One region of the Pseudonocardia yunnanensis genome, then DNA from elsewhere that is predicted to be linked to it. Evidence: riboswitches for the same ligand, from Rfam matches in the RefSeq annotation. Region 1 holds a riboswitch; the other holds the start of a gene.

Region 1 (6,970 bases):
GCGGGCCACCATGCCGGCGGCCACCGCGTTGCTCACCGGCGACGTCGAACTCGCAGCTCAGGCCGACCTGCTGGCGTCCGGAGCCGACCTGCGCGCCGACGTGCTCAAGCTGCCGCACCACGGCTCTCGCTACACGTCGGACAGCTTCCTCACCGCCGTCACCCCGCGCACGGTGTTGGTGAGCGTCGGTGCGGGAAACCGGTACCGGCACCCCGATCCCGGCCTGCTCGGCGGGCTCGAGCAGCGGGGAGCGGTGGTGCGGCGCACCGACATCCATGGCGACATCGCAGTCGTCGCCGACGTGGCAGCGACCGGCGGCGCCCCGCAGAGCACACCCCTGCAGGTCGTCAGCAGAGGCAGCCCGTTGCCGGCTCCGCGCCGCGGCCCGTCATGGCGTCCGCCGCTCCGCCCCGTCCCCCGCCCGCAGCGCTGTGCCACCGGCGCTGTAGCGGACACCGGCCGGCTGGGCCGCTGTTGCGTCGGGCGGGCGTGCGGCGGCGTCGTCGGGATGTAGGCCCCGGTCAGCGTGATCCCCCGGGGCTGCGTCCACCAGGCCAGGGCCCAAGGCTCGGCCAGTGGGCTCAGAGACCGCGCTGACCACGGCTGCCGGACGATCGTGCCGGGGCACACGGGGCTGCACCAGTCGTGGCCGTCCTCCCTGCCCGGGAGGGACGAGTCAAGCCCCGCGGGCGGTCGACTCGCCGAGTCGGGTGGGAAGGTCAGGTGAGGCCTCTGAGTTCGGCGGCGCGTTCCTCTCCGGGCTCGAGGCCGACGCCGAGACGGAGGTAGGCGAGCGAGACCAAGCTCGTCAGGGAGATCCCGACGACCCAGACCGCGACGGCGAGGCCGTTGCCACCGCCGACGGCCAGGAGAGCGGTCGAGACGATCGGGGTGAGCGCGCCACCCACCACGGACGAGATCTGGAAGGCGACGGACGCTCCGCTGTAGCGCACCTGCGCGGGAAACAACTCGGCGAGCAAGGTGGCCTGCGGCCCGTTCACCGTTCCGACGGTGAGACCGGAGACCGCATACGCGATGAGCGCCGCCGGGTACGAACGGCTGTCGAGGAGGAGGAAGAACGGGATCGCCCAGACCACCATGGACACCAGCCCGAGCACGGTCAGCGGTCTCACACCCAGGTGTTCGGAGACCCTGGCGGACACGAGGATCCCCAGGAAGAACGTTATTCCGTACATCCCGGAGAGCAGGAGCATCGCGGTGGGGGAGAAGCGCAGGACCTGCTGTCCGTACGGGATGAGATAGACCGAGAGCAGCAGCCCTACCGCGGGGGACGCGGTGACGGCGAGGGTGCCCGCAACGAGTGCTCTCGGGTGCTCGCGGACGAGTGTCCCGAGGGGGAACCGCACGAGCTGTCGTGACTCGCGCACGCGATCGAACGCCGGGCTTTCACGCAGACACAGGCGCACGATCACCCCCGCGACGACCAGTGTGATGCTCAGGAGGAAAGGAATTCTCCATCCCCACGTCTGGAACTGCTCCCTCGATATCAGCGTGCTGCAGAGCAACGTGATCGCGGTTGCCAGAACCAGGCCCGCCGGGTTGCCCAACTGAGGGAGTGAGCCGTAGACGATCCGGCGGCTCGGCGGTGCGTGCTCGACGGCCATGAGCACCGCGCCGCCCCACTCGCCGCCGAGGCCGACGCCCTGGATGATTCGGCAGAGCACGAGCAACGCGGGTGCCGCCGCGCCGATGCCGGAATAGGTGGGCAGCAGGCCGGTCACGAACGTCGCGCCGCCCGCAGTGACCAAGGAGACCACAAGCAGGCGCTTGCGCCCGATGCGGTCACCGAAGTGGCCGAACAGGACGGCTCCGACCGGGCGCACCAGAAAGCCCACGAGAAACGTGCTCAGCGATGCCAGTGTCCTGGCGGCGGGCGAGAAGGACGGAAAGAACCTGCTGGCGAAGACCAGGCTGGCGGCCAGCCCGTAGATGAAGAAGTCGTAGAAATCGATCGTCGTGCCGATGAGACTTGCGGCGGCGGCGCGACGGGCCTGATGCGCGGAGCGCGAGTGTCTATCCGGAAAGCGCGGAGTTCCGCTGTCGGATCCGGAACTGCAGGCACATTTATCACTCCCGTCGGCCACGGCGAACCCTTCTGTCGTCGGTGTTGCGCTGCTGGGATGACGCTCTGCCGGGCGCCGGAATCGACCTCTGTGCCGGTCGGCTTCGGTGATCCGGGTGAATCCGATCGGTCGGATGAAAATCGTTGCGGCGAACACACGCTACCGACGCGGGAATGTTGCGATTGAATGTTCTGGATCACACTCGGGAAGGTGTCCCGGTCGTCCGCCGTGGCCGAACCGGACGATTTGCTCTGCTTTGTGACGCCTGGGGACGTGCCGTCGTGCCGTCCGTCTGCGGAGCCGGCCGACCGGCCGGATCCTTCGTCGTCCATTGGCTACGCGCCGAACGCGTGCTTCTGTGGCAGCGTCTCTGGCCTGAACCGCGGTGGTGACCGGCGCTGTGATCGGCAAGAGTCGGTCGAAGCCGGACGGATCTTCAGCGGGGAAGATGAAAGGCGGCCGCTCAGTTGGAACAGTCCGTCCGCCGTTATTTCGAACTGCGGATCCGCCGCGTGCAACGGGATCGCGAGGTGACCTGGCGCAGCGGAATGCGGGCACTCGTGAGTGGATCGCTGCTGTTCTTGGCCAGAGTCGTGATCTCCATGGAATTCGCTGCGCCGGAACTGGACGGGAACAGCACGTGAACGAGCACACCACGTCCGTGGCCGAGGCCGAACCGAAGCCACTGAACAACCGGTGGCCGTGCAGCCTGCGGGGCTGTCGCCGTGAGATCCGGGTGTCGCGGGTGCGCCGGGCACGGCAAGGTGACCAGCGGTGGCCGACGACGACGTCCAGAACTTCGTGCGGGCGTACGGTGTGGTCGCGGTGCTGCTCGCGTGGGCGACCCTGCACCTGAGCCAGGCGTTACGCCCAACTCCACCCTGCTGCCCGACGAGCCACCGTTCTCCGTTCCGGGCCCGCCGAGGCCGACGCTGCTCCACTTCGCCTGGCTGCAGGCGGCTCGGTGCGCTCACCCCTGCAGGTCCTCAGCAGGAGCAGCCCGTTGCCGACTCGACGCCGCAGCCCGTCATGACGTGCATCCCTCCGCCGTGTTCCCGGCCCGCAGCGCTGTCTGGGTGCAGGCCCCGGGTCATGCGTCCCCCCCCGGGGCTGCGTCCCACCAGGCCGGGGCCAAGGCCCGGCCGGTGGACTCAGAGACCGCGCTCGGCGAGGGCCTCGCGCACGGCCTTGCTGGTCGATGGCACCGTGGCCGACGGGCCGATCTGGCCGGCCACCGCGTCGAGGGTCTTGAGACCGTCGCCGGTGATCAGCAGTACCGTCTCGGCGTCGGGGTCGAGCGCGCCCGACTCCACCAGCTTCTTCGTGGTGGCCACGGTGACTCCACCAGCGGTCTCGGCGAAGACACCCTCGGTGCGTGCGAGCAACCGGATGGCGTCCACCACCTCGGCGTCGCTGACGTGCGCGATCGCGCCACCGGTGCGGCGCACCGCGTCGAGGACGTAGGGGCCGTCGGCGGGGTTGCCGATCGCGAGTGAGCGGGCGATCGTGTCGGGGCGTACGGGCTGCACCACGTCGTGGCCGTCCTCGAACGCCTTGGCCACCGGCGAGCAGCCCGTGGCCTGCGCACCGAACACGCGGTAGGGCGTGGCGTCCACAAGGCCCAGCTTTCCGAGCTCGGTGAAGCCCTTGTCCACCTTGGTCAGCTGCGACCCCGATGCCACGGGCACCACGATCTGCTGCGGCAGGCGCCATCCGAGCTGCTCGGCCACCTCGTAGCCGAGGGTCTTGGAGCCCTCGGCGTAGTACGGCCGCACGTTGACGTTGACGAACGCCCAGTCCTCGTGCTCGGCGGCGAGCTCGGTGGCCAGCCGGTTCACGTCGTCGTAGTTGCCGTCCACCGCGAGCAGCGTGCCGTCGTACACGGCGGTGGTGAGCACCTTCGCCTGCTCCAGCGACGACGGGATGAGCACGACCGAGTCCCACCCGGCACGTGCCGCCGCGGCGGCCACTGCGTTGGCGAGGTTGCCCGTGGACGGGCACGCGAGCACCGAGAAGCCCAGCTCGCGTGCGGCGGCGAGCGCCACGGCCACCACGCGGTCCTTGAAGGAGTGGGTCGGGTTGCCGGTGTCGTCCTTGACCCACAGGTTGCGCAGGCCCAGAGCGGCGCCCAGGCGGTCAGCCTTGATCAGGCGGGTGAGGCCGGGCTCGGTGTTGGGGTGCTCCTGCACGGTGGAGGGCACGGGAAGGAGCTGGCGGTAGCGCCAGATCGACTTCGGGCCGGCCTCGATGGACTCGCGGGTGACGGTGCCGAAGTCGTAGGCGACCTCGAGCGGCCCGAAGCACTGCGGGCAGGCGAACTCCGCGGCGAGCGGGATCTGGTGGCCGCACTCGCGGCAGGAGAGGGCGCGAGCGGGCCCGAGGTCGTACGAGGTGGTGGCCGAGGCGTCGGCAGTCAAGGTCATGAGAAGTCTCCTCATCTTTCCCGCATCGTGCGGGTCGGAATTGGCACCGTGATCGAACGCGTGAACGCGCATCGCCGGTTGCCGGGGCTTCGCCGGGCCGTTCCCTCTGCCCCTCTGGATGAGCCATCTGAAGTTGTGCCCGGAGGTTCGGACCGCCGGATGTCCGACACGTTACGACACGATCGACTCGAATCCCAACCGTGGCCCACGATCTGGGAGGCGGCTCACGCGCTGTCGGTGCCGTGCGCGAGCATGGACGCCGTGCCCGCGCCATCCGCACCTGCGCCGCTGCACCTCGTCCTCGGCGAGGAGGAGCTGCTGGTCGAGCGCGCCGTCGAGCAGGTGGTGGCCGAGGTCAGGATCGGCGAGCCCGGCGCCGAACTGCGCCGGTATCGGGCGGCCGATCTCACACCCGCCGACCTGGCCGACAATCTCAGCCCGTCGCTCTTCGCCGAGGGCCGGGTGATCGTTCTGCAGTCGGCCCACGAGGTGGGCAAGGATCTGGCGGCGGCGATCGTCCAGCAGTCCGCCGATCCGGCCGAGGGCATCGTGCTGGTCGTGGTCCATGCGGGGGGCGCGCGCAACAAGCCGCTCGCCGACGCGCTGCGCAAGGGCGGCGCCGTCGTCACCACGTGCAACAAGATCACACGCTTCGAGGAACGGGCCGACTTCGTGCGGGCCGAGGCGCGGCGGGCCGGCGGTCGGATCGCGCCCGACGCCGTGGGCGTCCTCATCGAGGCGGTGGGGTCCGACCTACGGGAGCTCGCCGCCGCGGTGGGCCAGCTCGTGGCCGACACGGGCGGCAAGGTGGACGAGCACGCGGTGCGCCGCTACCACCGGGGGCGGGCCGAGGCGTCGGGGTTCACGGTGGCCGACAAGGTGATGGCGGGCGACCGGGCCGGGGCGCTGGAGGCCCTGCGTTGGGCGATGGTGCTCGGTGTGGCGCCGGTGCTGGTGGCCGACGCGCTGGCCGACGGCCTGCGCACGCTGGCCAAGGTGGGCGCGGCAGGCCGCGGCGATCCGAACCGGCTCGCGGGCACGCTCGGAATGCCGCCGTGGAAGATACGCAAGGCCCAGTCGCAGGTTCGAGCGTGGCAGCCGGAGGCGCTCGCAGTGGCCTTCGAGGCCGCCGCCGAGGTGAACGCCGACGTCAAGGGCGCGGCTGCCGATGCCGGCTATGCCCTTGAACGGGCAGTGCTGCGGATCTGCGCGGCTCGCGAGAGCCGCTGAGCGCATCCCTCGGGGATGCGCGTCCGAGTCGCGCCGGACACGCCACAACGGCGCCGCCCCGGAGGGGGCAGCGCCGTTGGGAGAGCCTGATCAGAGCGCGGCGACGCGCTTCGACAGCGCCGACTTGCGGTTGGCCGCCTGGTTCTTGTGGATGACGCCCTTGCTGGCTGCCTTGTCCAGGGCCCGGGCCGCCGCGCGCTGCAGCTCGGTGGCCTTCTCGTTCTCGCCGGCCTCCACAGCCTCACGGAAGCGCCGCACCGCGGTGCGCACGGAGGACTTGACCGACTTGTTGCGCTGGCGGCGCTTCTCGTTGGTCTTGACCCGCTTGATCTGGGACTTGATGTTGGCCACGCGAATGCCTCGAGTTCTTCTTCGCCTTGTTCCGGTCCGCACCGGCGGCGGGGATCGTGCGTTCACGCCGGGCGCTCAGCGATCCATGCTACAGCCCGGCGACGACCAGGCGGAAATCGGCCCGGGTCCCCGCACCGAGAGTGACGCCTAGGCTACGTGCGTGACTGTGGTTCTGGTGCATGGCAACCCCGAGACCGAGGCAATCTGGGACCTGCTGAGCGAGCGGCTCGCCGCCCGCGGTCGGACAGACCAGGTGCGGTTGTCGCCGCCAGGCTTCGGCGCTCCGGTGCCGGACGGGTGGACGGCGAGCGTCGACGAGTACCGCGACTGGCTGGTGGCCGAGCTGGAGAGGATCGGGGAACCGGTCGACCTGGTCGGTCACGACTGGGGCGGCGGCCACGTGCTCAACGTCGCGATGAGCCGTCCCGACCTGCTGCGCAGCTGGTGCTCGGACGTCGTCGGCATCTATGACCCCGACTACGTGTGGCACGACCTCGCGCAGATCTGGCAGGCGCCCGGCAAGGGCGAGGAGGCGATCGAGGCTCGCCTCGCCATTTCCGACGAGCAGGCCGCGGAAGGCCTGGTCGCCCTCGGCATGGACGCGGGGGTGGCGCAGCGCGTCGCTCCCGGCTTCGACGCCGTGATGGGGCGGTGCATCCTGGCGCTCTACCGCTCGGCCGCCCAGCCGGTGCTCCGCGACCTCGGCGCGCGGCTGCCGGATGCAGCAGCGCGCCCGGGGCTCGCTCTGATCGCCACCGAAGATCACTTCGTGGGTACCGACGAGCAACGCCGACGCGCCGCTGCTCGGGCGGGGGCTCGCGTGGGGATGCTCGACGGGCTCGGACACTGGTGGATGACCCAGGATCCCGACCGGGGCGCGGC
Region 2 (6,970 bases), on a different contig from region 1:
GGCTGCGCCGTAGCGGATGCGGGCTACTCCGGCCGCCACCGCGAGTGGCACCGCCACGCAGAGGGCCACCCGGAACAGCGTCCCGAAGGCGCCGGTGTCGGCCAGTGGGCCGGCCGCGGCGGTGCCGGCCGAGCTACCCAGGAAGAGCAGTGCGGCGAAGAGCGCCACGGCGGTGGCCCGCTCCGTCGGCACCACCTCGGTGGCCCACCCCTGCAACGTCGTGTGCAGGAACGCCCAGGAACCACCGAGCAACAAGCCCGCGACCGCGACGGTCGCGACGTTGACCGTGATCGCGGGGACGGACCAGCCGACGATCAGCAGCGCCCCGCCGATGCAGGCGAGCCCGCCGGGGGACGTCCGCCCGACCAGCATGCGCACCAGGCGCGACCAGCCGAGCGCCCCGACCCCGAACGAGGCGGCCACCAGGCCGGCGAGGGCTGCCGAGGACCCCAGCGCCTGCACGGCCGGCGCCAGGTAGGTGAGCACGCCGAGCACCGTCATGCCCTCGACGAACACCAGTGCGAAGACCACCAGGGCCCACCGCTCGCGCAGCACCCGCACGACCGACCGCAGCGGGTTGCCGGTGGCGGGGCTGCGGTCCGGCTCCGGCAGCCGGGCCAGGGCGACCCAGAGCAGGGCCGCGGCCACGGCCGTCACACCGGGGACCACGCGCCAGTGGATCAGGTCGGCGAGCAGACCCGCGCCCGCTGTCGCGACCGCGATGCCGAGCGACGACGCAGCCAGTACGTCCGCCAACGGACGCTGGCGCACTGCGGCAGGCCACATGTCACCGACGTAGACGAGCGTGGACGGGATGAGCGCGGCGAAACAGCCGCCCGCCACCGTGCGGCAGATCCCGAGGGCCAGCAGGTTCGGGGCGAGCACCGACCCGATCCCGGCGACCGCTGCGCCGAGTAGCGACAGGCGCATCACGCGGACGCGGCCGATACGGTCGCTGATCATCCCCCATACCGGCTGCATCAGGCCGTAGGCCAGGAAGTACGCGCTCGCCACACCTGCGACGGCCGACAGGGGTGCGTCCATGTCGAGACCGATCACCACGAGCAGAGGGGCGATCGCGAAGCGGTCGCAGGTACTGGTCAGGGCGGCCAGCTGCAGCAGCCGCAGCCTCCCTCGCTCCCCCACACTGGGGCGCACCTCCGTGGTCACCCGACGACCATCGTCCGTCACGGCCGCTCACGCTGCATCGAACCGGGGTGAGAACGGTCACTACCGACCTTCCGGCCGAGACACACGTAGGGGTGCGAACGACACCTCCGCGCCGGTCAAGGGCCCCAAAACCGACTCACTACGGTGTGCCAATGCGACGGACGATCTTCGGGCTCATCGCGCTGCTGCTCCTGAGCGCGTGCACTGGACCGGGAGCTGACACACCGCGGGATCTCAGCGGCGACTGGCACGGCAGCATCAACACCCCGGGGATCCCCCTGCAGATCGGCGTGCGCATCGCCGGCACCACCGGCACCTTCGACCTCCCGGCCCAGGGGCTTCGTGCGCTCGCGTTGAAGGACGTGCGCCTCGACGGCGACGCCGTCACGTTCCACCTGCCCGACGTCCCGGGCGGCGCCACCTTCGACGGCACCCTGAACCAGGACGGCACGATCGCCGGGAGCTACAGCCAAGGCGGGCAGACCGCCCCGTTCACGCTGACCGCAGGCGCGCTGCCCGATGTCGGGCGACCGCAGGAGCCGCAGCCGCCCTTCCCCTACCGCAGCGAGGACGTGACGTACCCGAGCGGTCCGCTGACCATGGCCGGGACGCTGACCGTCCCCGAGGGGGACGGACCGTTCCCCGCGGTCATGCTGATCACCGGCAGCGGCGCGCAGGACCGCGACGAGACCATCGCGGGGCACAAGCCGTTCCTGGTGCTCGCCGACACGCTCACGCGCACCGGCTACGCCGTGCTCCGCGTGGACGATCGCGGCGTCGGGGGCTCGAGCGGCGATCCCCAGCAGGCGAGCTACGACGACCTCACCAGCGACACTCTGGCCGGGCTCGCGTTCCTGAAGGGCCGCACCGAGATCGACCCCGCGAAGATCGGGCTGCTCGGCCACAGCGAGGGCGGCTACCTCGCGCCGCTCGTCGCCCAGAAGGCCGGCGCGGGCGGGGTAGCGTTCGTCGTGCTCATGGCTGCCCCGGCCGTCACCGGGGAGGAGGTGCTCGTCCTGCAGAACCGGTTGCTCTTCCAACAGGCCGGCGCGCCCCCGGAGCAGGTCCAGGCCCAGATCGACTACGTGCGCAAACTCAGTGGGCTGCTGCGGGCGGAGGACTACGACGCCGCCCGGCAGCTCTCCCGCGACCGCATCGCCCAGCAGACCTCGGCGCTGCCCGAGGATCAGCGTCCGAGCGCCGAGGAGCTCGAGGCCCAGCTGCCGGCAACCCCCGCGTACCGCGCTGTGCTCACCTACGACCCCGCGCCGGCCCTGCGGGCGCTGCAGGTGCCGGTGCTCGCCATCTTCGGCGCAAAGGACCTCCAGGTGCCACCGACCCAGAGTGAACCCGCGCTGCGCACGCTGCTCGCCGGCAAACCGGACGTGACGATCCGCACCTTCGCCGAGCTCAACCATCTGATGCAGCCCGCCACCACGGGCGCCATCACCGAGTACCCGACGATCGATACGACGATCGACCCCGAGGTGCTCAACCTGGTCACCAACTGGATGAGCGAGAGGTTCTGATGCCCGACGTCGACCCTGAGGAGTTCCGCAGGCTCGGTCACGCCGTCGTCGACTGGATCGCGGACTACCGTGCCGGCGTCGCCGGCCGGCCCGTGTTGCCCGACGTCCAGCCGGGGTGGGTGCGCGAGCAGCTGACGCCCACGCTGCTGTCCGCCGGCCTGCCCGAGGAGCCGCAGCCGCTCTCCAGCCTGCTCGACGAGATCGACCGGGTGGTCGTGCCGGCCACCACCCACTGGCAGCACCCCGGCTTCTTCGGCTACTTCCCGGCCAACGCCTCGCTGCACTCGCTGCTCGGCGACATGCTCTCCACCGGCCTCGGCGTGCAGGGGATGCTCTGGGCCACCTCGCCCGCAGCCACCGAGGTGGAGCAGGTGCTGCTCGACGCCATGGCGGGAGCGCTCGGGCTGGACCCTGTCTTCACGTTCGCGGGCGGCGGGGGCGGGTCGATCCAGGACTCCGCGTCCTCGGCGGCACTGGTGGCGCTGCTCGCGGCCCTGCACCGCAGCAACCCGGACTGGCGGGAGCGCGGCGTCGACGGCACGGAGCGCGTCTACACCACCGCCGAGACGCACTCCGCGCTCGCGAAGGCCGTGCGGGTCGTCGGGCTGGGCAAACAAGCGCTGCGGATCATCGAGCCGTCGCCGGGCTCGCTCGCGATGTCACCAGACGCCCTGGCCGCCGCGCTCCGGGCCGACTCCGAGGCGGGGCTGCGGCCGGTTCTGGTCTGCGCCACCATCGGCACGACGGGCACGGGCGCGATCGACCCGGTGCGGGAGATCGCGCATGCGGCGGCCGAGCACGGGGTCTGGGTGCACGTCGACGCCGCGTGGGCGGGCGTGGCAGCGCTGTGTCCGGAACTGCGCCACCTGCTCGACGGCGTCGAACTCGTCGACTCGTTCTGCACGAACGCCCACAAATGGCTGCTCACGGCGTTCGACGCGTCGCTGTTCTGGGTGCGGGACGCCACCGCACTCCCGGCCGCGCTCTCGATCACTCCCGAGTTCCTGCGCAACGCCGCCTCGGAGTCCGGGTTCGTCGTGGACTACCGCGACTGGCAGGTGCCGCTCGGTCGCCGCTTCCGTGCATTGAAGCTGTGGGCGGTCGTGCACGGCCACGGGCTGTCCGGGCTGCGGGCGCACATCCGCTCGCACATCGCACTCGCCGAGAAGCTCGCCGGCCGGGTGCGCGAGGATCCCGCGTTCGAGCTCGCGGCCGAGCCGGCGCTGGCACTGGTGTGCCTGCGCGTCGTCACGAGCCACGGGCCGGAGGCGGACGACCGCGCCACCCGCACCGTGCTCGAGCGCGTCAACGCCTCGGGCAGCGCATTCCTCACCCACACCACGGTCGGCGGCCGCTATGTCATCCGGGTCGCCATCGGATCGCTGCTCACGGAGTCCTCGCACGTCGACGCGTTGTGGGAGTCACTTCGCGAGGAGGCGGCGAAGGTCATCGCGAACGATCCCGACGATCGTCCCGATTTCGGCTCCTCCCGCTCGACGCACGTGTAGCGGGCCGCGTCCCCGTTGCCGCCACCCTCCCTGTGGTGGCGGCAACGGCCGCTTGACGATCGATCGAACGCCGACGTAGCGTCAGCGACAGGTCATGAGTGCCAGCACCAAGCCCCGGCTCGCTGGCCGGCAACCCTCCTCCGCGGTGGGGTGCTCCGGGTGACGACCAGGCCGCCGGGCGGGGTGCCCGGTGGCAAGCGCGGACCCGCCTGCGTTGCCGGGTCCCCTCATGAGGAGACCGTGTTGTCGCTCGTTCTTGCTCCATCCGATGTCTCGTCCGCCACGTCACGCGAGCTTCCCCCGGTGGTGGGCCACGACCTCCGGGTGCCACTGGTCACGGGTGGGAACGTGGCGTACGCCAACCTCGATCTCGCCGCCAGCGCGCCGGCTCTGCGCTCCGTGGCCGACCACGTCGCCGAGTTGCTGCCCTACTACGCGTCGGTCCACCGCGGCGCGGGCTACGCCTCCCAGGTCAGCACCGCCCTTCTGGAAGCCGCGCGCGCCACGGTCGGCGAGTTCGTCGGCGCCCGGCCCGAGGACGACGTGGTGGTGTTCACCCGCAACACCACCGACTCGCTGAACCTGCTCGCCGGGTGCGTGCCGGGCACCGTCCTGTGCCTGGACGTGGAGCACCACGCGAACCTGCTGCCGTGGCAGACCGGCGCCCACCAGGTGCTGGGGGCCGCCGACACCGTGGAGGAGACCCTCGCCGGCCTCGAGGCCGCCCTTGCATCGACTTCCGTGGCCCTGCTGGCGGTGACGGGCGCATCCAACGTCACCGGTGAGGTCTTGCCTCTGGGCCGGATCGTCGAGATCGCCCACCGGTGGGGCGCCCGGGTGGTGGTGGACGCCGCCCAGCTCGCGCCGCACCGCAGCATCGACATCGCGGCCACCGACATCGACTACGTGGCCCTGTCCGGCCACAAGCTCTACGCCCCCTACGGCGCGGGCGTGATCGTCGGCCGGCGTGACTGGCTCGACGTGGGCACGCCTTATCTCGCGGGTGGTGGCGCGGTGCGGGAGGTCGAGGTGGACCACACGATCTGGGCCGCCGCCCCGCACCGCCACGAGGGCGGCACGCCGAACGTGCTCGGCGCTGCGGCGCTCGCACAGGCCTGCCGCACGCTCGCCCCGGTGCTCGACGGCGCGGCGCTCGCGCACGAGCGCGCGCTCTCGGACCGGCTCGCGGCGGGTCTCGCCACCGTGCCGGACGTGCGGACGCTGCGGATCTGGTCGGACAGCACCGAACGCGTCGCCGTGCAGAGCTTCTCCCTCCCGGCGCAGCATCCGTCGGGACGGGTGGCCGCCTACCTCTCCGCCGAGCACGGGATCGGTGTCCGGGACGGCCGCTTCTGCGCCCATCCACTGCTGCTCAGGCTTTGTGGGGAGAACGGCGAGGCGCTGCGCGCGAGCATCGGGATCGGCACCACGGAGGAACACGTGGACCGGCTCGTGGAGGCGCTGCGACAGCTCGTCACGCAGGGCCCGCGCTGGACCTACGGACGTGTCGACGGGCGGTGGGTGCCGACCCCCGACCCGCGCGACCACGATCCCCTCGGGATCGTGGGCGACCTGGCTCTCGGCACAGGGGCCTCCGCCTGCAGTTCGGATTGATCATCCGGTCCGATTGATGTTGGACAGGCAAACCTAACAAGCAGCTATCCTCCTTTTCGATCACACATCGGGCGGGGAGGAGTGCTGCATGCGCGTCGTCGTGTTCGGCTACATGACGTGGGGCCATCGGACGTTGGACGCGGTACTCGCGGCCGGGCACGAGGTCCCCGTGGTCATCACACACCCGGAGAGCGACAACCCGTACGAGACGATCTTCAACGACTCAGTGGCCGAGCTCGCGGCCAAGCACGGCGTCCCCGTGCTGGTGCGCACCCGGGCCGACGACGCTGAGGTGGCGGAGCGGATACGCGCCGCTGCCGCCGACGTGATGGTCGTGGCGAACTGGCGCACGTGGCTGCCACCCGCCGTCTTCTCCCTCCCCCGGCTCGGCACGCTCAACGTGCACGACGCCCTGTTGCCCGCCTACGCGGGCTTCGCGCCGCTCAACTGGGCGGTGATCAACGGGGAGCCGGAGGTCGGGGTCACCGCCCACATGATGGACGGCGACTTCGACGCGGGCGACATCGTGCTGCAGCGCGCCACCCCGGTCGGCGACGAGGACACGATCGTCGAGCTGTTCGACCGCACTCTGGCCATGTTCGGGCCGATCACCGTGGACGCACTCGAACTCCTGGCCTCGGGTCGCACCGACTGGGAGCCGCAGGACCGCAGCCGGGCGAGCTACTTCCACCGGCGCAGCGAGGAGGACAACCGGATCGACTGGAGCTGGCCTGCCCGGGACATCGCCAACCTGGTGCGCGCGCAGGTCGACCCCTATCCCAACGCCTACTGCTTCCACGGCTCGACCAGGCTGCGGGTGCTCGCCGCCGGCGTCACCGACACGCCCTACGGCGGCACGCCCGGACGCATCTTCATCCGTGACGGCGCCGGTGGCGTGGTGGTCGTGGCCGGGGCCGACGCCCGCCGCGGCCGCAACGCGGGTCTCGTGATCCGCCGCGTCCGCACCGACGACGGCCGGGAGCACGCGGCCACGGAGTACTTCACGCGGATGGGCGGCTACCTCACCTCGCACCCCACCGCCTGACTCCCTGCGGCGGCGCCGGCCGCCCGGCCACCACCCCGCGAGGTGCGCGAACGCGGCTTCCGGATCGCCCTGGCCAGCTCGGGCAAACAGGAGCACGTCGAGCA

What was found. Region 1 has a riboswitch for S-adenosylmethionine ahead of thrC (threonine synthase). Riboswitches for the same ligand answer to the same signal wherever they lie in the genome.
Region 2: another riboswitch for S-adenosylmethionine. It lies ahead of ABD743_RS43825 (aminotransferase class V-fold PLP-dependent enzyme); the one in region 1 lies ahead of thrC (threonine synthase).

Annotation. Positions count from the first base shown of each region.
Region 1 covers NZ_BAAAUS010000039.1:122,018-128,987, forward strand. The annotation lists gene ABD743_RS32745 (ComEC/Rec2 family competence protein) at 1-514, shown strand, start outside; gene ABD743_RS32750 (MFS transporter) at 720-2,105, opposite strand; gene thrC (threonine synthase) at 3,236-4,507, opposite strand; SAM riboswitch class I at 4,516-4,632, opposite strand; gene holA (DNA polymerase III subunit delta) at 4,760-5,737, shown strand; gene rpsT (30S ribosomal protein S20) at 5,828-6,088, opposite strand; gene ABD743_RS32770 (alpha/beta fold hydrolase) at 6,249-6,970, shown strand, end outside.
Region 2 covers NZ_BAAAUS010000068.1:25,339-32,308, forward strand. The annotation lists gene ABD743_RS43810 (MFS transporter) at 1-1,170, opposite strand, end outside; gene ABD743_RS43815 (alpha/beta hydrolase family protein) at 1,323-2,699, shown strand; gene ABD743_RS43820 (aminotransferase class V-fold PLP-dependent enzyme) at 2,699-4,207, shown strand; SAM riboswitch class IV at 4,298-4,413, shown strand; gene ABD743_RS43825 (aminotransferase class V-fold PLP-dependent enzyme) at 4,448-5,821, shown strand; gene ABD743_RS43830 (methionyl-tRNA formyltransferase) at 5,910-6,866, shown strand; gene ABD743_RS43835 (HAD family hydrolase) at 6,909-6,970, shown strand, end outside.